Regions from separate parts of the Ideonella sp. P3_A4 genome, predicted to be linked through region 2. Evidence: riboswitches for the same ligand, from Rfam matches in the RefSeq annotation. Region 2 holds a riboswitch; the other holds the start of a gene.

Region 1 (6,151 bases), on a different contig from region 2:
CCCGCGCGCCAGCATCAAGGTCAGCGTCAGGCCGCCGAGTGCGCCGACAAAGGCGGCCAGCACCATGCCCAAACGCGCCAGCCACTGTGCGGTGGCCAGGCCAATGGCCACGCCGCCTAACGACGCACCAGCCAGCACCAGCACCACCGCCAGCCCGGCGCCGGCCGCAGTGCCGAGCAGATACGGGTCAGCCAATGGGTTGCGGAACAGGCCTTGAGCGATCGCACCGGCCAGTCCCAGCATGGCGCCCACGCCCCAGGCCCCGAGCGTGCGCGGCGCGCGGATCTGGCCCAGGATCAACATCGCCTGGTCACCACCCACATCGGCCACCCAGGCCGACCACGACAGGCCCGAGGGCCCAGCTGCCAGGCCCAGCAACGCGAGGACAACAGCCAGCGCCCACAGCGTCAACAGCAGGCGACGCCGGCGGGTTGCGTCGGCCAGTACCGGCGCGGCGATCGGGTTCGCGGGCGGCACGAGCGTTGCGCTCACTGGCCGTCCTTGGCGCTCGCAGCAGCGGCAGTCTTTACGGGCAGGCCGGCCACACAGTCGGCCAACGCGCCGGCCGCCTCGCCCATGCGCGGGCCCGGGCGAATCAACAGCTCGTACCGCGCCTCGGCAAAGCCGCAGGCTTGGCGCGGCAAAGCCTTGAGCGCGGGCCAGCCGGGCCGACCGGCCATCGACTGCAGCGCCTGTTGCGACGCGATGATGATGTCGGGCTGAGCCCGCACCACGTACTCGGGGTTCAGGCGCGGAAATGGCCCCAGCTCGGGCGGCACGATGTTGCCCAGGCCGAGCTTGATCAGCGTCTCGCCGATGAACGACGCGGCGCCCGCGGCGTAAGGGTCGGACGCGACCTCGAAGTACACCTTTTGCCCCCGCCGCGCCAGCGGCACGCGCGCAGCGGCGTTTTGGAATTCAGCCTCGATCGCAGACCAGGCGCGCTCAGCCGCCGCTGGCGTGCCCAGCAGCTGCGCGATCAGCCCGAGCGAGCGCCGCACATCGGCATGGGTCTGCGACTCGACCAGCACGACACGCAGGCCCAGGCTTTGCAGCCGCTCGGTGACACGGGCTGATTTGGCGGCCAGCACCACGTCGGGCTTCAGCGCGACGATGCGTTCGACCTGCGCGTCTTCGAGCCCGCCCAGACGCGGCAGGTCCTTGATGCTGTCGGGCCAGTTCGAATAGCGATCGACACCAACCAAGCGTGCGCAGCCACCGAGCGCACAAACGCTCTCGGTCAATGACGGCAACAGGGTGACGATGCGCTGCGGCGGCGCGCTCAGGCGGTGCTCGGCGCCACCGTCGTCGCGCAGCACGATGGCGGGACCGGCCGTCGCCGCCGTGGTGACAAAGCACAGCAGCAGTGCAGTGAACACGCGGCGTATCGTCATGGCCGCTTCACCGGCATCTCGATGCCGGCGACCATCAAGGTGACGCTGTCGCAGGCCAGTGCGACACGCTGGTGCAGCTTGCCCAGCGTGTCGACGAACTGGCGCGCTTCGGGGCTCAGCGGCGACAGGCCGAGCGAGATTTCATTCGAGACCACCACGATCGGCCCCGGCGCGGCGCGCAGCGCATCGCACAGCGCCGCCTGGCGCGCCAGCCAGGCCGCATCACCCAACGCCGGGCCGCTCAGCGGCATGCGCAGCTGCGTCAACCACAGCGTCAGGCAGTCGACCACCAGCAAGCGGCGCGGCGCGCTGTATTCGCGCAGCGCCTGCGGCAGTGCGTACGGCACCTCCATCGTCGTCAGCTTGGGCACGCGCCGCGCACGATCGGCCTGGTGGCGCGAGATGCGCTGCTGCATCTCGACATCACCCGGCAGCGCGGTGGCGATCAGGCAGGCCTCGCGCACCGCGCTCTGGTCCAACCAATCGGCCGCGCGCTGCTCCGCGCAGCGCGACTTGCCGCTTTTCTGGCCACCGAGGATCAGCTCATGCATGCTTGGACGCTTCGTGAGGTCAGAGGCTGTAGCGGATGCCCAGCCAGGCTTGGCGACCCAGGCCCTGGTAGTCGCGCGCCGGTTGCAGGTCGGCGTCGGTGGCGTTGATCACCTTGGCCTCGAGCGACCATTGGCGCGCGAACTGCCAACGCACCTTCAGGTCCAGCGTGGTCTCTTCGGGCAGCGTGGCGCCATTGTCCGGGCGCTTGCCGACCTGCAGCACGGCCGCACCGAAGCGCCAGTCGCCGGTGATGTAGTCGGCGCTCAGGCTGGCCTGGTAGGCGGCGCGGCGGTTCAGGCGTGCACCGGTGTCGCTGTCTTTCGCATCGACGAAATCGAGCTGCGCGCGGAACTGCCAGTCACCCCATTGGGCACCGCCGTTGAAGGTGAAGCCCTGCAGCCGGGCACGGGCGATGTTGGCGGCGCAGCCGAACATGTAGGCCGGGTCGTCCGGGCACTGCGTGGCATCGGGCTGGTAGCCGATCAGGTCGCGCATCTGGTTGCGCCACGCGGTCGCGCTCAGGTCGTAGCCGGGCCAGCGGCCTTCGACACCGAGCTCGACGCTGCGGCCGCGCTCGGGACCGACCCTGACGTCGGGGGGTTCGGTATCGGGCGGCACCCCATAGCCGGGGTAGTACAGGTCATTGAAGCTCGGTGCGCGGAACGAGGTGCCGGCCAGTGCCCGCAGGCGCCAGCCCTTGGCCAGCTCGAACGAGCCGCCGATGCGGCCGGTGTTGACGTCGCCGTAGGCCGAGTTGTCATCGTGCCGCAGGTCGAGCTGCGTCTGCACCGGGCCGAGCTTGCCGGCATAGGCCAGCACCAGCGCGTTGTTGTCGCGCTTCACGTCGGCCGCGAAGGCGGTGGAATGGGCCTTCTCGGTCAAGCCCTCATAGGCCAGCGTGAGGGCCTGGTCGCTGGCGAAGCGCCAGGTGGCCTGCGCGTCGAGTTGCGAACGGCGGGTGCGGAACTCGTCGATCTGCGTGCCGCCGCTGTGCAGGTCGCTTTCTTGCGTCGACGCGCGCAGCGTGGTGACCCAGGCCTTGCTCCACTCGGCCCGGTAGTCGATGGCCGCGAGGTTGTTGTCGAGCTTGTTGTGGAAGTCGGGCGTTGCGTCCTGCGTGAAGTCCGGCGGCAGGAACTCGCTCGCGTCGTAGCGCGCATCGAGCTTGCTGCTGAGCAGGTTCAAGCCGATGCGGTGGCCCTCGGCCGGCTGCCAGCCGAACTGGGCCTGCGCGGTGTTGCGGCGCGAGCCGTCCTTGTCGGGGTTGTAGTTGCCGTACTGGTCGCCCGGGCGCAGCGACGAAACACCGTCGAGCTGCTCGTGCGACAGCGAGGCGGCAGCGTCCAGGTTGCCAAAGCGGCCGCTGCCGCTCACCGACGCTTCGCCGGCACCGTATTGGCCGGCGGCCAGCCAGGCGCTGACGTGCGGTTTGCCATCACCACGGCGGGTGAAGATCTGCACCACGCCGCCAGCGCCGTCGGCACCGTAGAGGCTGGAGCCGGGGCCGCGCAGCACCTCGATGCGCTCGATCGCGCCCAGGCTCAGCCCCTCGAACTCGACCTGGCCCAGCGTCGCCGAGCCGATGCGCACGCCGTCCACCAGCACCAGCGTGCCGCTGGTAGCCGTGCCGCGCATGAACACTCCGGCCGACGCGCCGGGGCCACCGTTGCGCGAGAGCTGCACGCCGGCCTCGCGGCGCAGCAGGTCTTCCAGCGAATCGGCGGTCGAGGCCTGGATCTGCTCGGCGTCGATGACCACGATGTCACCGGCCAGTCGGCTGGCCGCGGTCGGCTCACGCGAGCCGGTGACGACGATGCGTTCGCCGGCGGCGGCATCGGCGGCCACGACGGCGGTGGTGGTCTGGGCGGAGGAAAGAGCAGGCACGGCGCAAGCCAACGCCAGGGCGGCGCAATGCCGGGGTCGCAAGGAAGACATGGGGAACGGAACGTACTGCAGGCGTGCATGCCGGCTTCCCCGCCGGCTCGCACTTCACAGCGCGCCGCTTCGATGAGCGGCACGCCACCTTGTTGGCCGGTATCCGGGCTGGCGGCGTGGTCCCGTGAACCCTTCCCAGACGCACGACAGGCGTCCAGTGGGTGTGTGTCACGGGCAGAGGGCTGGAGGGCTCTCTTGCCGCTTACCGTTGCGGGGGCAGCGCAGGTTGGGGTGTTGCCGTTGACGCGACCCGTCCTGCTTCCCGTTGAACTGCGCCGGCCGGAGGGCCGGTGCGAGCACCAACGGGCGCGATGATACCGGAGCTGCCTCAAGATAGGGCAGTTCCGACTTGCGCGCCGTCAGAGGATCAGCACGTGGTTGTCGGGTTTGCAGCCGGGCGGCAAGGCGATCGGCTGACCACCGGCCCAGGCCCGTTCGGCACCTAACGCGCAAGTGGTATTCACTTCCGCGGCAGCAGCCAACGCGCAGGCTTCGGCCAGCGGCACCGGGGCCGTCCAGCCGTCGCGCAGCGACCAGCCCATCAACGCGCCGGCGCGCGAGGCGCTGAGCACGAAGCCGTCCGGCGTGGCGGCGATGTCGCCGGCGTAACCGGCGCCGGCCACGGGCCGGTCAGCCGGCGCCGGGACTGCGTGCAGCTTCTCGCCGTCGAACAGCGCCAGCAGCGGCGCGCTGGCGCGCTGCGCCGGGTCATCGTGTTCGGCTTGCAGCGCAATACCGAGCGTGCGGCTCGGCGCATGCCAGGCCAGGTGGCGCAGTGACAACCGCGGATCGGTCAAGCGCCACGGGCCGTGGCGCTGGCCGGTGCGCAGGTCGAACATGACCAACGACGAATCCATCGTCGGCAGCGCCAGCTTGGCGCGGCCGGTCTCGGGCCGTGTCGGCACGCCGCCGTTGGCGACGAAGAGCTGGTCGCCGACGCGCAGCATCTGGTGCGTGTCCGTGCCACCGGTCGGCCACTCGTCGCGCAGCGCCAAGGTCAGCGGGTCACGCAATGCGATGCAACCGGCACCGCCGTCGTGCGTCTGCTCGGTGCTGTAAAGCACGCGGCCATCGGCCGACGGCAGCACATGGCCGTTGAACTGGCGGCCGGGCTCGGCCCAGGCTTCTTGACGCAGCGTGCCGTCGGCACCCCAGCGCTGCATCCACAGCCCGGGTCGACGCGCCACCGTCAGCAGATCGCCCGAGGGCAGTTGCGCCAGGCCGTGGGCCCGCGTTGGCACGATGCGCCTGGCCGTGACCTCGAAGCGGTCGCCAGCTTGTTGCCAGACCCCTGTGCATTGAACGCGCTCGGCGTTCGATGCTTCCTCGCTCCAGGCCAGCGCCAGCCGCCAGGGTTTGGCTGCGGGCGCGGTGGCGGGCAGCGCCGCCCAGTGCTGGAAGGCGCCAGTCACCGCCAGGGCCTGCAGCCAGCGGCGCCGCTGGGTGTCGATGCGGGACACGGCGCGCCCCCTCAATCGCCGTCGTCCGCCGAGAACTCGAGCTGGATCTGCATTTGCGTCGCCACGTCACGCGCGATCGTGTGGGTCACGAAGTCGACGCGCTTGGCGGCCTCCAGCAGCTGCGGCCCGGGCGTGGCGGGTGTCGCGCCCTGCAACGCGCTGTCGGCCAGGCCGACGTCGCGTGCCAAGGCATCGGCAGAGGCGGCCAGGCCGCGGCTGCGCAAATAGTCGGTCAGTGGTATGACACCGTTAGGCGTACCGGCACCACCGGCGGACGGCTGGCGCAGGGCTTGCCAGCGTTCGCGCCAGGCCAACGCCGTCTGGCCGCTGGTGGCGCGCGGCGCCAGGTCCATGCCCCAGCTGCGCACCGGCATCTCCAGGTCGCGCCAGCGCATGCGGCCCATGCCGGCCAGCCACTGGTTGACGTAGGTGTTGAACCAAGTGGCAGCCTCGTCGGCGCTGCGCGTCGCAGCGGCTTCGGTGGCGTAAGCCAGCGCCAGTTCGCGCGCTTCGTCGCGCAGGTCGCGCGCCAGCACCACCAAGTAGGTGCAGGCCGGCGTGCGCGGGGCGGCCGGCTTCTTCCACAGCAGGTATTCCATCGCCGGCAGGCCACGGGCTTGCGCGCCGACCCGGTCCATCGCCCATTCGCCGGGCGCAGTTGGGTTCGCGATCACCTTGTCCAACGCCGCCGGGCGCATCGGCTGGAAGTCGAGCCGGGTGTCGCTGTGGCGTTCGAGCAGCGGGCCGATTTGCACGGCCGACAGGCGCGTCCACGACGACATCGCCTGGACCCAGGCCTGGCGCGCGGCG
Region 2 (3,074 bases):
TCGGGCATCGGTGTGCGGCCGGCCATGCGCGTGAAGATCACCGTCTGCGTCAGCTCGGGCAGCGTGAAGCTCTCGACGGCCGCGGCCGCCGAGGCCATGGCCGAAGACACGCCCGGCACCACGCGCACCGGCACGCCGGCGGCATCCAGCGGCTGCACAACCTCGATCAGCGTGCCGTACAGGGCGGGATCGCCGGTCTGCAGCCGCACCACCGTCTCGTGCTTGCCGGCCTGCTCGATCAGCCAGCCCGCGATCTGCTCCAGCGTCATGTCCTTGGAGTCGGCGATCGTGCAACCCGCGGGGGCCCAGCGCATCGCCGCTTCGTTGACCAGTGAGCCGGCGAAGAGAACCGCACCGGCGCGTGCGATCAAGTCGCGGCCCTTCACGGTGATGAGGTCGGGGTCGCCCGGGCCGGCGCCGACGAACCAGGCTGTGCCGAGTTCGGACCTGGCGGGAGGGCTGGTTGGAATGCTCGACATCAGTGCGCCCCTGGCCGGAACAGCGCGGCAGTGGCCTGCGGGTTCGACGCGAAGTAGTGGTGGATGTAGCTCGCGGTGAGCCGGCCCTGGCGGTACACCGCCTCGGCCGTGTTGCCGCTGTTGGGATTGCGCCCGCGCGCGACAGGCTGCAAGGGTGTGCTCAGCTCCGAGTAGTGAAAGCTGTGGCCGCGCAGTTCACCCTCGGGCAGCGCCACGGCCTGCAGGCCGAGTGCGGCGAAACGCTTGCGCATGACGGCGTGGCCGGGCAGGGCACCGACCATGGCGTGGCGCTGCCCTTCGACGTCGGTGAGCGAATCCAGCAAGTACAGCAGGCCACCGCATTCGGCCAGTACGGGCTTGTCTTGCGCAACGTGGCGACAGATCGCACCGCCCATCGCCGCGTTGCCGGACAGTGTTTGCGCATGCAGCTCGGGGTATCCGCCCGGCAGCCACAACGCGTCGCACGAAGGCAGGTCGGTGTCGGCCAGCGGCGAGAAGAACACAGGCTCGGCGCCGAGCTCGCGCAGCACGTCGAGGTTGGCGGGATAGATGAAGGAGAACGCGTGGTCGTTCGCGACGGCGATCCGAACGCCGGCCAGCGGCCGCCCGGCGACCGGCTGCATCGCTTCGCCCGACGGGGCTTCGAATTCAGCGGACGCGGGCTCGAACGTGCCGCCAGTGGCCTCGTCCCAGGCGTCGGCCCAGCGGTCGAGCAGGGCGTCGAGCTCGGGTAGCTCCATGGCCTGCACGAGCCCGAGGTGACGCTCGGGCAGCGTGAGCTCGGTGTCGCGGCGCAAGGCGGCGACGAGTGGCAGCCCCGCCGGTAAGCTCTCGCCCACCATGCGCGCATGGCCAGGACTGCCGACGCGGTTGGCGACGACACCGATGACGCGCGTGTCGCCCCTGAACGTGGCCAAGCCATGCGCCAGTGCGCCGAAAGTCTGCGCCATGGCGCTGGCATCGATGACTGCGAGCACCGGCAGTCCGAAGGCGGCGGCGAGATCGGCGCTGCTGGGTTGGCCGTCGAACAGGCCCATCACCCCCTCGACGAGGACCAGGTCCGCTGACGCTGCCGCGGCATGCAGCAGGCCACGGCAGTGCGCCGCGCCGCCCATGAACAGGTCGAGCTGATGCACCGGCCCGCCGCAGGCGCGCGCCAGGATCATCGGGTCGATGAAGTCGGGGCCTGTCTTGAACACGCGCACGCGCCGGCCGCGGCGCACGTTGGCGCGCGCGATGGCGGCCGTCACGCTCGTCTTGCCTTGACCGGATGCCGGGGCGCTGACCATCAGCGCCGGACAGTGGGCGACCGGGTTCACGGCGCCTGTACCGGGCACGGGCAGACGAACATCGTCATCGCCACGGGCGGGTACAGGTGCGCAGGCAGCGCCAGGGAATGGAACATGGGGATCACCGGATACGACCAGGCTCCCGCTTCCCCGCAGGCACCTGCAACCAAGCACGCGAGCGTGCTCCCTCGTTGGCCGGTATCCGGGCTGGCGGTGCGCTTCGAGAACCCTTCCCAGACGCGCAATGCATCCAGTGGGCATGTACCTCGAAGCGAGGGCGTGGCGGCGAATTCCGCGCGCTCTCAACCGCTTACCGTTGCGGGGGCAGCTCAGGTTGGGGTGGTGTCCGTTGGAACGACCCTTCCTGATTCCCGTTTAACTGCGCCTGGCTTGGGGCCAGGTGCGAGCACCAAACGCGCGAAGTATAGGCGGGCTGCAGGTAACCGTTGACGACGTCAAGTCGTCGTCTTCACATGGATCCGGCTGGCTTGGCAGCGGTGCAGGGCCTCGTAGTGCTCCAGCGGTCGGCCGTTGGCGCCGTAGGCGATCGATTCGATTCGCAGCAGCGGCTCCTGCGTCGAAACGCCCAGCAGCTCGCGCGTTTCGGCGTCGGGCAGCACGGCGTCGATCCACCGCTCGGCGCGCACGATGCGCAGGCCGTATTGCCGGCGCAGCACGTCGTAGAGCGAGCGGTTCTCCAGCCGCGTGCGATGCAGGCCTGGCGCCAAGTCGGCCGGCACGGTGGTCGTCACCAGCAGCTGAAGTTCACCATCGACACTGCGCAGACGCCTGAGCGCAACGACCTGCGCGTCGCCGCCGGTCAACGCCAGTTGCTGGACCTCGTGTTCGGTGGGCGCGCGCAGCTCCTGCTGCAGCACCTGGGTGCGCACGGTGCGGCCCTTGCGGGCCATCTCGTCCGAGAAGCCGAGCACGGTCGAGACGAAGTCTTCGTCGCGCTCGCGTGCCGACACGAAGGCGCCCTGGCCGCGGATCTTGTAGATCAGGCCGCTGCGCACCAGATCAGCCAGCGCCTCGCGCACGACGATGCGTGAGATGCCGAACTGYTCGCCGAACTCGGCTTCGGTGGGCAGCTTGCTGCCGACAGTCAGTTCGCCTTGCAGGATGCGGCCACGCAGTGAATCTCGGAACTGCATCCACAACGGCGCGCCGGCATTGCGGTCCAGAACGGGCAGGGCTTGCATCGAATCGTTGGTGCTCGGGTTCACGTGGGGACGCTGGTGGGCAATGGTGAATCGTAAGTCGTCGTCGCGTGGCGTTCGGGTGCCACCGGCACAGCCAGCGGCAC

The links. Region 2 has a riboswitch for cobalamin ahead of AC1DYI_RS27745 (cobyrinate a,c-diamide synthase). Riboswitches for the same ligand answer to the same signal wherever they lie in the genome.
Region 1: linked by a shared signal. The riboswitch ahead of AC1DYI_RS08640 (TonB-dependent receptor domain-containing protein) and the one ahead of AC1DYI_RS27745 (cobyrinate a,c-diamide synthase) in region 2 are both predicted to bind cobalamin.

What each region holds. Positions count from the first base shown of each region.
Region 1 is NZ_JBFUGE010000057.1:11,972-18,122, reverse strand. Features, by position in the region: gene AC1DYI_RS08655 (FecCD family ABC transporter permease) at 1-492, opposite strand, end outside; gene AC1DYI_RS08650 (ABC transporter substrate-binding protein) at 489-1,394, opposite strand; gene AC1DYI_RS08645 (bifunctional adenosylcobinamide kinase/adenosylcobinamide-phosphate guanylyltransferase) at 1,391-1,945, opposite strand; gene AC1DYI_RS08640 (TonB-dependent receptor domain-containing protein) at 1,965-3,830, opposite strand; cobalamin riboswitch at 3,960-4,198, opposite strand; gene AC1DYI_RS08635 (DUF1513 domain-containing protein) at 4,241-5,341, opposite strand; gene AC1DYI_RS08630 (imelysin family protein) at 5,353-6,151, opposite strand, start outside.
Region 2 is NZ_JBFUGE010000503.1:1,355-4,428, reverse strand. Features, by position in the region: partial or broken gene AC1DYI_RS27750 (SAM-dependent methyltransferase) at 1-479, opposite strand, end outside; gene AC1DYI_RS27745 (cobyrinate a,c-diamide synthase) at 479-1,768, opposite strand; cobalamin riboswitch at 1,946-2,197, opposite strand; gene AC1DYI_RS27740 (GntR family transcriptional regulator) at 2,224-2,970, opposite strand; partial or broken gene AC1DYI_RS27735 (glycerol-3-phosphate dehydrogenase/oxidase) at 2,991-3,074, opposite strand, start outside.